DNA from 4 places in the Candidatus Thiodiazotropha sp. LNASS1 genome. Region 3 is predicted to be linked to each of the others. Evidence: predicted binding sites of a transcription regulator. Region 3 holds the regulator's gene; each other region holds the start of a gene.
What was found. Region 3 encodes sigma-54, which starts transcription at its own class of promoters, with help from an activator protein. Its sites were predicted from a motif close to TGGCANGNTNCNTGCTT; they were not measured.
Positions count from the first base shown of each region.

Region 1: pqqA (pyrroloquinoline quinone precursor peptide PqqA) is a predicted target of sigma-54. The motif match lies at 2,659-2,675, and genes of this name have one in related genera.
Region 2: fliL (flagellar basal body-associated protein FliL) is a predicted target of sigma-54. The motif match lies at 1,739-1,755, and genes of this name have one in related genera.
Region 4: AB8516_RS10030 (pilin) is a predicted target of sigma-54. The motif match lies at 1,742-1,758, and genes of this name have one in related genera.

Region 1 is NZ_OZ156465.1:794,624-798,829, forward strand. It holds gene AB8516_RS03485 (formylmethanofuran dehydrogenase subunit A) at 1-166, shown strand, start outside; gene fhcD (formylmethanofuran--tetrahydromethanopterin N-formyltransferase) at 163-1,059, shown strand; gene AB8516_RS03495 (formylmethanofuran dehydrogenase subunit C) at 1,056-1,868, shown strand; gene pqqA (pyrroloquinoline quinone precursor peptide PqqA) at 2,714-2,788, shown strand; gene pqqB (pyrroloquinoline quinone biosynthesis protein PqqB) at 2,849-3,763, shown strand; gene pqqC (pyrroloquinoline-quinone synthase PqqC) at 3,776-4,206, shown strand, end outside.
Region 2 is NZ_OZ156465.1:51,517-55,722, forward strand. It holds gene AB8516_RS00250 (HDOD domain-containing protein) at 1-1,478, opposite strand, end outside; gene fliL (flagellar basal body-associated protein FliL) at 1,788-2,309, shown strand; gene fliM (flagellar motor switch protein FliM) at 2,315-3,355, shown strand; gene fliN (flagellar motor switch protein FliN) at 3,423-3,827, shown strand; gene fliO (flagellar biosynthetic protein FliO) at 3,827-4,206, shown strand, end outside.
Region 3 is NZ_OZ156465.1:3,251,024-3,255,229, reverse strand. It holds gene hprK (HPr(Ser) kinase/phosphatase) at 1-200, opposite strand, end outside; gene ptsN (PTS IIA-like nitrogen regulatory protein PtsN) at 200-667, opposite strand; gene raiA (ribosome hibernation-promoting factor, HPF/YfiA family) at 697-1,017, opposite strand; gene AB8516_RS14305 (RNA polymerase factor sigma-54) at 1,189-2,676, opposite strand; gene lptB (LPS export ABC transporter ATP-binding protein) at 2,872-3,597, opposite strand; gene lptA (lipopolysaccharide transport periplasmic protein LptA) at 3,594-4,088, opposite strand; gene lptC (LPS export ABC transporter periplasmic protein LptC) at 4,090-4,206, opposite strand, start outside.
Region 4 is NZ_OZ156465.1:2,286,768-2,290,973, forward strand. It holds partial or broken gene tnpA (IS200/IS605 family transposase) at 315-697, opposite strand; gene AB8516_RS10030 (pilin) at 1,202-1,663, opposite strand; gene pilB (type IV-A pilus assembly ATPase PilB) at 2,266-3,981, shown strand; gene AB8516_RS10040 (type II secretion system F family protein) at 3,985-4,206, shown strand, end outside.

The DNA.
Region 1 (4,206 bases), 2.5 Mb from region 3:
AGTCGTAAAGCCAGAGTACGACAAGAGTATCGAGAAACTGATAGAACGCAGGTTCGAACGTTATCACAGCATCGGTCTGCACAACTTCGTCATCTCCGACGACGAGATGGCCGAGGGAATTGGCAGTCAGGTCAATATCCATTCCTGTATGGGAAGCCGCGCATGATCATCAACGGCACAGTGATCGAGGACACTTTTGCCGAGGCCTTCGGCATGAGCGCTACCCGCGTCATCATCACAGCCATCAACCACCACTGGGCGCGTATCGCCGGCGAAACCATGACCGGATTCGCCACATCGGTGATCGGTTGCGGTGTAGAGGCGGGTATCGAAGTGGAGATCGCCCCTGATAAGACCCCCGATGGACGTCCCGGTGTGAGTGTGCTGCTTTTCGGCATGTCCGGCAAGGCACTGGCGAAGCAGCTGGAGACCCGTGTGGGACAGTGTGTGTTGACCTGTCCCACCACCGCACTCTTTGCCGGCATCGACGGTGAGAAGCGGATGCCACTGGGTAAGAATCTGCGCTTTTTCGGTGACGGCCACCAGATCTCCAAACAGATCGATGGCACACGCTATTGGCGCATACCGGTGATGGACGGCGAGTTCCTGTGTGAGGAGACCGTTGCCCGTATACCCGCTGTCGGCGGCGGCAACTTCCTGGTGCTCGCCGAGACACAACAGCAGGCACTCAGCGCCTGTGAAATAGCGATCGAGGCAATGCGCAAGCTGCCGAACGTGATCATGCCCTTTCCCGGAGGCATCGTTCGTTCCGGCTCCAAGGTGGGATCTAAATACAAGGCCCTGATGGCCTCCACCAACGACGCCTACTGTCCCACACTCAGGGGATTGGTCGACACCAGGCTCGGTCCGGAGATCGGATCGGTAATGGAGATCGTCATCAACGGTCTGAGTGATGCCGATGTTAATCTCGCTACCCGGACCGGTATCTCGGCTGTATGCGAACTGGGCGCCGCGGCCGGAATCCGCCGTATCTCAGCCGGCAACTATGGCGGCAAGTTGGGTCAGTACCATTTCCGCTTGCGTGAGGTGATGGCATGAATGCCCTGACCCTTAAGCTGAAGCACAGCCTCCCGCAGCGCCTGGACATGAGTCCCTTCATCCCCGCACATCTGGCCGGCAAACAAGTGGGTGAGATAGCAAGAATTCCCCTATGGCTGGGAAACCGGCGGGTCGATACCGGAGAGCTGTTCGCCATCGACGGCATGGTAACTGATCAGATCGTTATCCAGTCGGAGAGCGACCGACTCGATGGGATCGGCGCAGGCATGACCGGTGGGAAGATCATGATCGAGGGCAAGGCCGGCGCCTATCTCGGATGCGGTATGCAAAACGGCACCATTCTGGTGAGTGGCAATGTGGGCGTGGCTGCAGGCTGTGCCATGCAGGGTGGTCACCTGGAAATCGCCGGCAACGCGGGAGATTTCCTGGGTGGCGCCATCACAGGCGAGCGCCAGGGCATGCGTGGCGGCACCATCATTCTAAAAGGAGATGCGGGAGACAGGGCCGGCGATCTGATGCGTCGTGGGACCATCCTGATAGGCGGTGACTGTGGCGATTACTGTGTATCGCGCATGGTTGCGGGAACCATGGTGGTCATGGGTCAGTGCGGCAAGCAGGCCGGGATGGCTATGCGCCGCGGGACTTTGATTTTGACAAAACCACCCGCTTCGATACCGGCCACCTTCAACGATAACGGTCGACACCATCTCAATTTCCTGAAACTGCTCATCCAAAGCTTCAAAGATCAACCACCCTTTTCAAGTCTGGCGGAACGGGGTAACCAGACCCATCGTTGGCTTGGCGATCTAAGCTGCGGTGGTCAGGGAGAGATACTGATCTGTTATTAAGGATCTTTAGAAAAATTTGTCGGTGGCTTTGAATGATAAATGCCACTGACCTATTCAAAGACAGGCACAATATTGGAATCATCAGTAATATCTTTTTTGGGGGTCAGTTCTGACTATCTGACGCTGCCTTATTAACGGACGAGCTAATAGCCTATGATCACGTCATTCCGGCGCAGGCCGGAATCCAGGGAGAGTGCTGGGGAGGTGGTATGGAGCGGTAAACGTGCGCGGAAGTTAAAGACGATTGAAGAGCTAAACCCATGCTGGCGGGATTTGTATCCGGAGTTGATTTGACCAGAAGTATTCTTTACTGAAAGACAGACGTTCGACAATCGTCTGGAGCATCTGGATTCCGGCCTGCGCCGGAATGACGGGATCAGTGAAGTCTAGCCACAAATTCTTCGGAGGATCCGTTATTAAACCGGCACCATTACAGGCCATGTTCAGGACCCCGAGAGCGGTAGAGAACAGGTCTCGCAATTGGAATTTACTATTGTCTCAATAGGTAATCCAAATCTGACACACATCCTGAACCTGATCATCTTTTTTTCTGCTTAATCTTTTTTTTAAGCTGCTCATGAAGTTATACGGAAAGGATGTATCACTTCCTTAACGACAATCATCCAGTGTCACCGATCCGGTACAGGTCGCGCGTAACATATTGCCCTATCCCGAGCTGTGTCGGGAAAAATTCCCAATGTTTTTTTGCCATTATTCCTAGCGAGCCCCTATGCGTGGTGAACCCCATAAATAGAGACTACTTGCAGTTGAACGTATGCATGTTGTTTGCTGACAAGGCTCATGCATTTTCTGAGACTAGCGAAAATCAACAGGAGCGATACTTCATGAATTGGTCTACACCTTCCTATCAAGATCTACGTTTCGGTTTTGAGATCAATCTTTACATCAACAACCGATAAGCTGTAATCGCCGGAACCACCTGTCATGCCGGTGGTTCCGGATACAAACACACATCTTTCATGCTGATACATATTTTGGGTTCCGGTGCGGGTGGCGGATTTCCACAATGGAACTGTAATTGCCATAACTGCCAGGGAGTGCGAACCGGAACCATCAAAGCGGCCGCCCGCACACAATCCTCCATTGCAATCAGCGCCAACGGTGAGGATTGGGTACTCTTCAATGCGTCGCCGGATATTCGAGCCCAACTGGAATCCTTTCCGGCATTACAACCGGGCAGAACCATTCGCGATACGGCAATACGAGCCATTCTGTTGGTGGATGCGCAGATTGATCATACCACTGGGCTGTTGCTGCTACGTGAGCACACGGCACCCTGGGATGTCTATTGCACCCGGGCCGTACATGACGATTTGACCAGTGGTTATCCGATATTCAACATTCTTGGCCACTTCAGAGGGGTCAACTGGCATGAGATTCTGACCGACGAGTCGAGTTTTTTCATTCCGGGCATCGAAGGTTTGGTGTTCACTGCGGTACCACTGAAGAGTGAGGCACCCCCCTACTCTCCTCACCGCCATAACACGGTTCCGGGAGACAACATCGGCGTAAGAATTGAAAACACCGCAAGCGGAAAAAACCTGTTTTACGCACCCGGGCTGGGTTCCATGGAGCCTCACATCCTGCCCTATATGCAAGAAGCCGACTGCTTACTGGTTGATGGGACTTTATGGCAGAACAACGAGATGGTCGAGGCGGGCATCAGCAACAAGCTCGGCAGTGAAATGGGGCATCTCGATCAATCGGGCAAGGGCGGCATCATCGATATTATGAGCGACCTTGGCAAACCGAGAAAGATACTTATCCATATCAACAACACCAATCCCATCCTCGTGGATGATTCACCCGAACGGCAAGCGTTGAACGAGGCCGGCATCGAGGTATCTCACGATGGCATGCAGATCGAACTATAAACGGGATCAGCTATGACCACCTATCCAACCAATCCATGGACCAAACAGGAGTTTGAACAGAAGCTCAGGGAAAAGGAGAAGTACTACCACATTCATCATGAGTTCCATATTTTAATGAACAGCGGCAAGCTGGATAAACCCGCCATACAGGGTTGGGTCGCCAACCGTTTTTATTACCAGGTCATCATCCCGGTAAAGGATGCCGCTATCATAGCCAACTGCCCCGACCGTGATGTGCGCCGCCACTGGATACAGCGGATCATCGACCACGACGGCACCCAGGGTGATGAAGGGGGTATAGAGGCCTGGCTGCTGTTGGGTGAGGCCGTGGGCCTGTCGCGAGAGGATCTGCTCTCCCACAAGCACCTGCTGCCGGGCGTCAAATTCGCCATAGACGCCTATGTCAATTTTGCCCGCCAGCAACCCTGGGAGGTGGCGGCCAG
Region 2 (4,206 bases), 3.2 Mb from region 3:
TTCGCCTCATGTACGACTTTCCGCGCCTCGAGATGAAAAGTGGCCCGCTCGTCTTCAATCATCTGCTGTTGATGGGAGAGCATGTTCTGCTGCCGCTGGAGCATTTCTGCCGCCTCCCCGGCAAAGAGTGTGAGTAGCTGCTGTTGCCCGTCCAGTTCTTCCCACTGGTTTTGGTTGATGCCGATGGCGATCAATCCAATCCGGGATTGGTGGGTGCTCAACGGCAGGTAGAGCAGGGCTTCGTTGTTCAGAAAGCGCGCCAATTGGCGATCCACGACACTTACCAGCGGCAGATTCTCATCACCCTGTGAATAGCGGGAGCTTTTTTGATTGAAGGCAGTGGCGGCCAGACTGCGATCGGATTCAACGGAAATCGTAATTTCTTCCAACAGTGCATTGTTATGGGCTGTAGGGCTGATCGGGCTTAGCGTCTTCCCATCCTGATTCAGTATCAGGTAGCAGACCTGTTGAATGCCGAAGAGCAGATCGAGGTCGCGCTGAATCTGTTGCATCGTGGCGATCACGTCCGGTGTTTCCGGTATAGCTTCCAAACCACCGCCGAATAGGGCCGCCTGTTTGATGCGTTCTGCCAATGCCTGCTGATGATCTTGTGCCTGTTTTTCGGTTTTCTGTCTAGGCAGGGTAATGCCAAGACTTCGTGCCGCATTGGCTGCCTTATCCCTGGCATCCTGGATTAACTCTTCCACGATTGTCTGATTCAGCCCGAACAGGGTATCGGCACGCGCCAGGACCTCGTTTTCCAGTTTGTCGCTGCTGTCGGAGAGGTGGCTTGCAAGATTGACCAGTTTTACCAAGTGCGAGCAGTCGAGAATATTATCTGCAGGTTCGTGCTGGTAGAGCACTGCGTCAGCCAGGAAGGATTGCAGGTCCCAGCTTTCTATCATGTGTGATCCGATCTGCGGCGATGAAAAGTCGAATTTCTCAATCTCCGCCTTGACCAGTGACTCCCCTGTCAAATCCTGTTCAAGTATGGCCCCGTACTCATCGGGAGAGGCCTGCAGTAAAGCCAGCTGTCCCAGTCGATGCAGGAGTCCCGCAAGATAGGCCTCATCGGGTGACCGGTATGTGGTCAGGTCCGCCAAGGCCTTTGCTGTTTGTGCGCATATCAGTGACTGAAACCAGATTTCGTCAAGGGCTTGTCCAGCCTGTTTACTGAGCTGGTTGAAAAATTGCTGGACTGCGCTGTTGATGGCGATTGTTCTGACGCTGCGAATACCAAGAACCACCAACAGTCGCTGTATATCGCTGATCTCCTGCCATTGACGATAGAAAGGTGAGTTGGCTGCCGTGATGACCTTGGAAGAGACTCCAGCGTCTTTCTCTATCGTTTCGGCCAGATGCTTGAAACTCACGTCGGAGTTGTTGCAGCTATCGATGAGCTCGATAAGGATTGCTGGCGGGCTGGGAAGATTGCTGAATCTTCCGATGAGTCGCTTATGCTCCGATTGAGTAGGCACGGAAATCCTAAAAATATTATTTATTAACAGCTGGTTATCGGGGTAATTAATAGCACTTAATTAGTTACTGTTAAAGCTATTTTACTAAAAAGTCCTTAATTCATGTATGGATTTCTGTCTCGGATGACGCCCATATGCCGAAACCGGGCATGTCGAATTTTTGCCTTGAGCAGGATTTCTGGCGAGTCAATATTTTGTCTCTATTTAAAGATCTATTTATAACTATATGAATAAAAAGGAATTAATTTATTTATATCGAGTGGCATTTATATTGCATTCAAATAGGATGTAAATCTTGAGGGTGGCATTATGGCAGACGAACAAGCAGCAGAAGAACTCGATTTAGGCGAAGAGAAATCAGGTAAGTCCAAGCTCATTATCATCATTGCAATCGTTGCCGTTTTACTGATTGGTGGCGGTGTTGCCGCCTATTTTCTTCTGATGGGGGACGATGAATCGGTCGATGAGGAGGATCCGGCGTCGTCTGAGCAAGCGGCCGAAACTGAAGAGCCGCTGAGTCCTGCCCAGTACATTGAGATGAAGCCACCCTTTGTCGTCAATCTGCCGGGTCGTCCAAGTCTGCTGCAGATCGGAGTCAGTGTCAGGGTCCGATCCGACGAGATGGTCGAATTTATCAAACACAATGATCCAATGATTCGCCACAACCTTCTAAACCTGCTCTCGGGTGCGGATGCCAAAGCCCTCAAGGCGCGTGAGACAAAGGAGAGCCTGCAGAGGGAGATGCTCAGGGAACTCAATCGGGTTGTCACTGAGTTAAAGGGGCCCGGGGAAGTTGAAGCCCTCTATTTCACCAGTTTTGTAATGCAATAATCATCATGAGCGCCAACGACTTACTTTCACAAGAAGAGATCGACGCCCTGTTGCACGGGGTTGATAACGGTGATGTCGCGACAGAAACGGATGTGGCCGATGCCGGTGGTGTCAACTCCTATGACTTCACCAGCCAGGACCGTATCGTTCGCGGACGTCTGCCTACGTTGGAGATGATCAATGAACGATTTGCGCGTCTGTTCCGAACCAGCCTTTTCAATATGCTTCGACGCACGGCTGATCTTTCCGTATCCGGGATCCAGATGCAGAAGTTTTCCGAGTTTGTGCATAGCCTGTTTGTCCCGACCAGTCTGAATATGATCCGGGTACCGCCATTGCGGGGAAAAGGGCTGTTCGTGATCGATCCCAAATTGGTATTCAGTGTCGTGGATAACTATTTTGGCGGATCCGGGCGATTCCATACCAAGATCGAAGGACGCGACTTCACACCGACGGAAAACCGGGTCATTCAACTCCTTTTGAACAGGGCTTTCGAGGATCTGGAAGTCGCCTGGAAACCTGTGTTCCGGGTTAAATTCGAGTACAGCGGATCAGAGGTCAACCCTCAATTCGCCAACATCGTGAGTCCGTCAGAAGTGGTGGTTGTCACATCATTTCACGTCGATCTGGAGAGTGGCGGTGGTGATTTTCATGTCTGCATGCCGTACTCGATGCTCGAACCGATACGTGAATTGCTCGATGCGGGCGTTCAGAGTGATCGAGGTGAAAGGGACGAACGGTGGGAACGTTCCCTCAAGGAGGAGATCCTGGCTGCGAAGATTGAACTCTCCAGCATTCTCACCGAGGTGCAGATAAGTGTCAAAGAACTGGCTGAGTTGAAAGAGGGGGACATCATCCCCATCGAGATGCCGGAAGAGGTTGAGGTTGAAGCCGCCGATGTTCCTGTCTTCAAAGCCAAATTGGGCGTTGCCGATGGCAACTACGCCTTGAAGATCAACAACTGGATTCAACAGAATCGGCGCAAAGGTCTGCACGATTATCTGGAAATGGAAAGAAAAGCGGTGCAGAACGCGAATGGCGAATAAGTGGATAGCCGATACGGTGAATCAGTTGTGAATGACAGCAGAATGGTACCCCAAGAGGGCGTAAAAAATGAGTGAAGAGAAAACGAGTGATCCGAACGAAGCATTGGCGGATGAATGGGCCGCTGCACTGGACGAACAGGTCGATAGCGAAAGTGATGATAAGGCTGCCGCAGCCTCTTTCGATGAACTGCAGGATGAGTCCGGTAACGATGCCGTGAATATGGATGCGATCCTGGATGTGCCGGTTACCATCTCAATGGAGATTGGCCGCACCAAGATCAATATCCGCAACTTGCTGCAATTGAATCAGGGTTCTGTCGTCGAATTGGATCGATTGGCGGGTGAGCCAATGGACGTGTTGGTCAACGGTACGCTGATCGCCCAGGGCGAGGTTGTTGTAGTGAACGAGAAGTTCGGTCTCAGGTTGACCGATATCATCAGTCCCTCAGAGCGGGTGAAGAGGATCAGTTGATGTGCCGTTGGCCGTTCATCACCCTTCTGTTCAGCCATTCACTATACGCGGCCGATACTGCGCAGAAACAACTTGGTGTCAATGTCTCCCCCTTGGGTGCCGACAGCCTGCTGAGTACCGTCGGCGGTCTGTTATTGGTGCTCGGAATCATCATTGGCGGGGCCTGGCTGTTCAAGCGCTATGCGCAAATGCCAATGGGCGGAAAGGGAATGGTGCGAGTCGTTGGAGGGGCTTCGGTAGGAACCCGTGAACGGGTGATCGTTGTGGAGGTCGATAATCAGCGGTTGCTGCTTGGCGTGGCGCCGGGTCAAGTGCGTACTCTACATATCCTGCAAGGATCAGGGCAGGGTTTTCAAAACTATTTGGATAATGAAAAGGG
Region 3 (4,206 bases):
AACAGATGTTCCCTTTCCGGCGGCCCGATAACCTGGATCTGATTGGGCCGAACCAGATTGAGGGGACCTGCGGGTGGCTTTCCATGTTGAGATTCAATATCCAGAACGATCTCAGTGTCCCCCCCTTCACCATTCCAGCTCAGCGAAAGCTCGCCGGCCAGCTCTTCATAGAGATCCCGAATGGTATAGATTGGCTTCATTAAGAGGAGATTATAGCTTCCCGTTGCTGGATCAGTTGATAAAGATCTTGCGCAGTTGTCGCTTGCCTCAACTCACTACAGAAATCGTGATCGTCAAACATCTGCGCCAGTTTGGCCAACAATTGCAGATGCTCATCGGTCGCCTCTTCCGGCACCAACATGGCGAAGGCAAGATCAACCGGTTGATTGTCGATGGCATCGAAATCGATTCCCTCCGGCAGTTGGACAAACGCCGCGAGAGCCTCGGTGATATGCGGCATGCGGGCATGGGGAAGTGCTATACCCTTGCCCAAACCGGTACTGCCCAGCCTTTCACGCTCAAGGAGCGCATCAAAAACCATATCTTGATTGAGATCTGGAACAGCCTCGGCCAGTCGCTGACCGAGCTGTTCCAATACGCGCTTCTTGCTGGCCGCCTCCACATTGCAACCGATCCGTTCTTCCACAAGATAACCGTTTGGAAACATGGAAACCTCGCCAGTTCAATCAGCCCGTATTATTCAGACGCATATTTTACGCCGCTTCCGGCGCGATGACTTTTCATTTTCTCCTTGTGCTTCAGCACCTGTCTATCCAACCTGTCCGTGAGCAGATCTATAGCTGCATACATGTCTTCCTGTACAGAATCCGCATAAACACTCGCACCGTTCACTTGCATTGTGGCTTCTGCCTTCTGCCTCATTTTTTCCACACTCAGGATAACGTGAACATTTATCACATTATCGAAATGGCGCTCCAGGCGCTCAAATTTACTATCCACATAGCTTTTCAAGGCATTGGTTACATCCACATGATGACCGGTCACGCTAATTTGCATAATTTTCTCCTATCTTAGATGAGGTTACCCATCACCCTGCCTGACATGACTAAATGGCGACAAGCCACATTTACAGTATATGCTGTTTGGCAATCCTCATAAGCCTTGTGCCTGGTTGCATCCGCAAAGGGATTACTGTCAACAGCCGGTGATCAGTCGCGCATTCAACTCCTATATCAGACGTTTACGTTCGTTCGACGGTGGAATACCCATCGACTCACGGTACTTTGCCACTGTCCGACGGGCAACTTCGATACCCTGATCGGACAAGAGGGCGGCAATCTTATTGTCACTGAGAGGCTTGTTGGGAATCTCAGCGGCAATCATTTTTTTTATCAGCGCACGAATTGCAGTAGACGAGCACTCACCTCCCGCACTGGTGCTGACATGGCTGGAAAAGAAATACTTGAACTCCAGCGTACCCCTGGGTGTATGCATATATTTCTGTGTCGTCACACGGGATATCGTCGATTCATGCATCTCCAGCGCCTCGGCGATATCCCTCAATACCAGAGGTTTCATCGCCTCCTCTCCATGCTCAAAGAACCCCCGTTGATACTCTACGATTTTACTCGCCACGCGTAAAATAGTTTCGTTTCTGCTCATCAGGCTCTTAATGAACCACCGGGCCTCCTGCAGATGGTTCTTCAAAAAAGTATTGTCTTTACTCTGGTCCGCGCGTCTGATCAGATTGGCATAGCCGGTGTTTACCCGCAGTTTCGGGGTCACCTCGCCATTCAGTTCAACCACCCATCGGCCGTTGCGCTTACTCACGAACACATCAGGTATGACATATTCAGGTTCGCTGCTCGCAATGAGTGTACCCGGATGGGGATTGAGCGTACGAATCAGCTGCATCACTGCCGCCAGCTCGTCCTGATCGATCTTCATCCTACGCATGATCTGGTTCTGGTCCTGCGCGGTCAGGAGGCTGAAATGGTCCTTGCAAAGCCTGATTGCCGACTGTAGATAGGGGGTCGATTCGGACAGTTGATTCAACTGGATAAGCAGGCAGTCCTGAGGACCCTGGGCGCCGACACCGGGTGGATCGAATGCCTGTATTCGATGCAACACCGCTTTGACATCGTCAATGGTGGCCTCTTCATCGTTCAGCGACTGCAGCACCTCCTCCAGATCTCCGGTGAAATAACCATCCTCGTTGATGCTGTCGATGATGGTTGTGGCGACATAGATATCCTGCGGAGTGAAGGGAGTCAGATTCATCTGCCACAGCAGATGGTCTTGTAGCGTCGTGGCGCTACTGTTCTGTATCAAATAGTCGTGGTCATTACTCTCGCCACTGCCACCCGTCGTCGGCTGATAGCTGTCATAGACATCGCTCCATTCACTGTCGACCGGCAGTTCTTCAGTCACCTGAGACGCATCAGTCTGGATTTCACGTTCATTGTTGATGTCGTTACTGCTCGAACCCTCTGCCGCTGAATTTTCCGCCGCCCCGTTGTCAGCGCCCTCATTCTCCTGAGTGCTGTTTTGTTGACCGAACTCCTCCTCCACTTCGAGCATAGGATTGGTCTCGATCACCTCCTGAACCTCCTGACTGAGGTCGAGAGCAGACAGTTGCAGCAGGCGTATTGCCTGCTGCAACTGTGGTGTCATGGTGAGATGTTGTCCGAGTCGGAGCTGTAGCGCCTGCTTCATCGCAGATGATATCTTTGGACCTGGTATGTTATTTGTATGTCTTTAACTTCATTCTAGCTAAAAAAACTCACCGAGGAAAAAGATTTTCTCCCCGGAATCCCGCCAGAATGCTAAAACTTGTCACTGCAAGCTTCCAGGATCAATCCTGGAATCCATTAGAAATCAAGGGGATGCATTACCCCCACAAAACCATCTCTACATAGAAAAATCTTCGCCAAGATAGACACTTCTCACCTCATCATTCTGAAGAATCTCATTCGTGGAGCCCTCAGCCAGCACTTGACCGCTATTGATGATATAGGCCCGATCACAGATATCCAGTGTCTCTCTAACATTATGATCCGTAATCAGAACGCCTATCTGCAGGGCCTTGAGATGTTGAATGATCTTTTTGATATCGATGACAGCAATAGGGTCGACACCGGCGAAAGGCTCATCCAATAGAATAAAGCGCGGCTGGACGGAGAGGGCTCTGGCAATCTCCAGACGCCTGCGCTCACCCCCCGAGAGGCTCATTGCCAGATTGTCCCGCAAGTGATCGATACCGAATTCCCGCAACAGCTGGTCACACATTTCACGGCGCTTGCCGGCATCCAGAACCTCCACTGTCTCCAGAATCGCAAGAATGTTCTGCTCAACCGTAAGCCGTCGAAATACCGATGGCTCCTGCGCCAGATAGCCAATACCGCTGCGCGCTCGCATATGCATAGCCCGATCGGTCAGAACCTCCCCATTGAGAAGTATCTCGCCATGATCCACCGGGATCAGACCGACGATCATATAAAAACTGGTGGTCTTACCGGCCCCATTGGGCCCCAGTAACCCGACCACTTCACCGCTGTTCACGCTAAGTGAGACGCCGTCCACAACATTGCGCTTACCATACTGCTTTTGAAGCGCCTTGGCCTGTAGCTGACTCATGGCTGCTTGTTTGGCTCGATGACAACCTGCACGCGTTGCTTACCTTGCGCGCTTGTACCCGCCTTGACCATTGCCTTGGCGCGATTGTAGATAATCCGGTCGTTGCGAAAACGGTTGCCACCCTGCTCAAGCGATGCATCATCGATCAACAGCAATTCATCACGCTCCGCGTTGATCTCCACACGCCGGGCTTCGCCATGAACCTCCTCATCCCCTTTCTCCGTCAACTGACGAAAGCGAACGGGACTCCCTTCACTGATGACCTTCTCCGTTTTGCCCTGGCGACGATGGATCCACAGCCGATCGGCCCAAATCCTCAGACTGCCCTGGGTGATCTCGACACTTCCCTCATATAACACCACACCGGATGCCTCATCGACGGAAAGGCTGTCCGCTTCCAGATGCATGGGTTGATCCTTGTCACTTTCCAACGCATGCCCCGGCGCCCAAATGATCAGCAGCAACACCAGACAGGTCACAACGTATTTCATTCTATTGGAATTCATAATAGCCTCGCACCTCATGCAGCAGTTTGAGCCGTAGCGGTCCCTTCAGCCAGGCCTCCATACCTGTTGCGGTCATCCATTGGTCATCGCTCTCGATGCGTAC
Region 4 (4,206 bases), 960 kb from region 3:
ATTTATTATTAACGTCCAATGCCTCTTCTGGCCAAGATTTATCATAGTCAATAATTTCCAGCATCTGAACTGAATTCATTTAAAGAATGTCTACATGAGCCATGTAACGTAACAACATCTCATAATTTGCATATTACTACTATAAACTGGCTTCTTGAATGTTAATTCAGTAAGTATCCCGTGGTAAAGACAAGGGCTTTAGCAATGAAACGCTCGAAGCTACATGTCAAACGGAACCTATCGGCTCTTTTGATCCCTCAAAGGGGATGCTATGTCTATTTTATTTGATCTATCCTGCTGTCTTCAGCTATCTTTTATCGTATATACCCTCGAATCATCTGCTCATCCCTACCAACAGTCTAAGCTATATATCCCCTGGACCAGAAATGATGACAGACATCGTTCCTCTTACGACACATGTTGGTACGGGCCAGGGGGATCGCAAATTCCCCTTTGATAAACAATACTAATCCCGATACCGTATATCTTGGTGGAGTCGATATCATTATATGAACTTGATCATCCATCACATGCCCTTCTTATATCAAACTCGCTTTCTGCCTCGCCAAACGATGAAATTACTTTTCATGCTCCCGCCTGATCCGCCCAAAAGTGCCTTCCGATAGTACTTTGGGACAAACACTATATAGTACTTACACTCCCAACTCGTGTGGCTTAAACTTTCTACTTGTCTCATCGTTTCTCCTTAGCGCGTTTGCTTGACGGCTCACGCATAAGGGTTATTGTGAGACTCTTTAATCTTTCAAACTGTCGATGCCTCTCCAGCAGGGCCGGGGATCCAGTTCTTTTCGTAGTTCCATTATGTAGGCATGGCAAGCTCAATAGCAGAGCCTTCTGTGTATTAAGAATATTTTATACCGCTGAAAGAAGGCGGCTATTCCACAGCATATAGAACTCACAGCTTATGGAATTACCAATAACATACAAAATATTTTGAATGATCTACACCAATAATCTAGCCTTCATTTCACAGTGGCCTTTGGTAACAATAACAAAGGATATTATCCTAACCTTGTCTTCATAGAATAAAATCAACTATCTATATCGATAATCTACAATATGCAAAAGATGAGTATTTGAATAAAAAATAGAACCCTATAAAAACAATACCCCCTAAAAGGGGGTAATGTTTGATGTGGAAGAAGGGGCTAATCCCAAATTAACCCACTACGGCATATAACTAATTACGGCAATTAGCGGGCAAGAATTTAGGCTCAATGGTCGTATGAGTTGAGCAATCCCATTCAATGGTGCCTGCAGAATTATCATTTGCTAGAGCATTCCCATTGATAGTGGGATAGTAAACTAAGTCATTACCTGCCGTGAGTTGGCTAATACCGCCCAGAGTAACGGTAATCAGGCCGTTTGATCCATCAACGGTAATTCCGGTAATTTTATCAGTAATAAGGCTTGCCTGATCATTTGCAATTACACCACTATATCTTGAAAGCCCATCCTGCCCATCATCGGCAAACAATTCAGTAACACCAACTTTGATGGCGCTGGCTGCAATAGCACCTTCAGATACCTTGGCACGAACGGTATAGTCCTGATAAGCAGGCAGCGCAATAGCAGCCAAAATACCGATAATCGCAATGACGATCATTAATTCAATCAACGTAAAACCAGATTGTTTTCTCATAATATTGTCCTCAATCAAAATAGAGACCTATAGCTATATGTCAAATTGAAACGGAACACCCGAATCATGCGGAATAATGAGCAATAATTGTGCCCAAAATTAAAATATTTCATTTTCACCTTAAATAACAATAAGTTACTTTTTAAATTAATTAATATCGAACAACAGACCACTTTCAAAAATAAAGTACAAATGTCCAGATTTCGTCAGAAATTGACATTTTTTTGACTTTCTGCAATTTCATGAGCATACACTTTTTACATCACTTAACCACAAATCCATCAAACTACATGGACAAATCTCTTATCGAATATTAGAGTCAACCTGTAGGGATTCAGGCCCAACATTATTTAATGCCCTGCCCGCAATAAAACATAATCACGTTAAATTGATTCCTATTGGATACAAGACTATATTGCATAAGCATCAATAGGTTGTTACTTGTAGCTCGTGTATAGAGTTAATAAAAGGGTTTCCCAGCTAATTGTGAAATGTATAACATTCACACAGGCAGGCCCACTAATTGGAGCTTCAACCTAAATTATCCAAGATGCCTGCCGACACAGGTTGTTACATGAAAGACAATATCGAATAGTTTAAGGATGGCCAAAGCAAAACAACAAATTAACCTAAGCGGGCTTGGACGTTGCCTGATCCAGGATGGCTTAATCAGTGAAGAAAAGGCAGAGTCCGCCTTCGCGGAAGCACTGAAAAATAAAGTACCCTATGTCAGCTATCTTGTTGAAAATAAAATATTAAATAGTATTGATATCGCCATATCCGCCTCACGAGGATTTGGTGTACCCATCTTCGATCTTGATGTACTTGATCCTGGCGTCATACCTACTGACGAGGTTGCCGAGAAACTCGTCCGCAGCCACCATGCTTTACCCATTTTTCGTCGTGGAAACCGTCTATTTCTTGCCGTATCTGACCCTACCAACCACCAGGGACTGGATGAAATCCGATTCAATACAGGCCTCGCTTCAGAAGCGATCCTAGTCGAGGAGAACAAGCTCAAACGGACTATCGACAAGGTTATGGAGGCCCAGGAATCCGGCATGGATGATTTGCTGGATGCCGACCTGGACAACCTGGATGTCTCCGGTGGCGATGATGAACAGGAAAATGATGAATCAAAGCTGGATGTCGACGAGGCACCAGTCGTCCGATATGTAAATAAAATACTACTGGATGCCATAAAACAGGGTGTTTCCGATGTCCATTTCGAACCCTACGAATACACCTACCGTATCCGCTATCGTCAGGATGGACTGTTACACGAGGTCGCCAGCCCCCCCTCCAATCTAGCCAACCGTCTATCCAGCCGCATCAAGGTTATGTCGCGCATGAATATTGCCGAGAGGCGTGTCCCTCAGGATGGGCGCATTAAGATGCAACTTTCCAAGTCCCGCGCTATCGATTTCCGTGTCAATACATGCCCAACCCTGTATGGCGAAAAGATTGTACTGCGTATCCTTGACCCCACCAGTGCACAACTCGGCATCGAGGCGCTCGGGTTCGAGGAGGAACAGCGCGAAAAGTTTCTTAGCGCCATCAACAAACCCTATGGAATGGTCCTGGTCACCGGCCCCACCGGTAGCGGTAAAACGGTCAGTCTCTACACCGCACTAAATCTGCTCAATAAGCCGGAAGTCAACATCTCCACCGCCGAAGACCCTGTAGAGATTCAGGTACCGGGCATCAACCAGGTTAATACCAATGTCAAAACAGGCCTGACTTTTGCGGAAGCCTTAAGAGCCTTTCTACGCCAGGATCCCGATATCGTAATGGTGGGTGAGATTCGTGATCTCGAGACGGCTGAAATTGCGGTCAAGGCAGCTCAGACAGGCCACTTGGTACTTTCAACTTTACACACCAATGACGCCCCCCAGACACTTACGCGTATGGCCAACATGGGTGTCCCACCTTTCAATATAGCTTCCTCTGTGCTCCTCATTATGGCCCAGCGTCTCGCCAGGCGCCTTTGTGAGCACTGCAAAGCATCTGACGACCTACCTAAAGAGGCACTCTTGGAGGAGGGGTTCACCGAACAGGATATTGACACCGGCTTCACCATCTACAAACCGGTAGGATGTGACCTGTGTACCAGCGGTTACAAGGGTCGTGTTGGTATATTTCAAGTTATGCCCGTCTCTGAAACGATGGGAAAGATTATTATGGAAGGCGGCTCATCGTTGCAATTGGAAGAGCAAGCGGATAAAGAGGGTGTCAATAACCTGCGCCGATCCGGTCTGCGTAAAGTGATGCAGGGGATTACCAGCCTCCAAGAACTCAACCGGGTAACCAAGGACTAATCCATGGCGCCTCCAAGAAAGAAAGCTCAGGTAAAATCCCACCTCTATTCCTGGGAGGGAATGGACAAGAAGGGATCTCGTCTCACGGGTGAAAGCCGTGCAACCGATATCAACATGGTTAAGGCGGATCTGCGCCGACAGGGAGTAACACCCCTCAAGGTCAGAAAAAAGGCCACATCGATATTAAGCACCAAAAAGAAGATTACCAGTGCCGATGTCACTGTC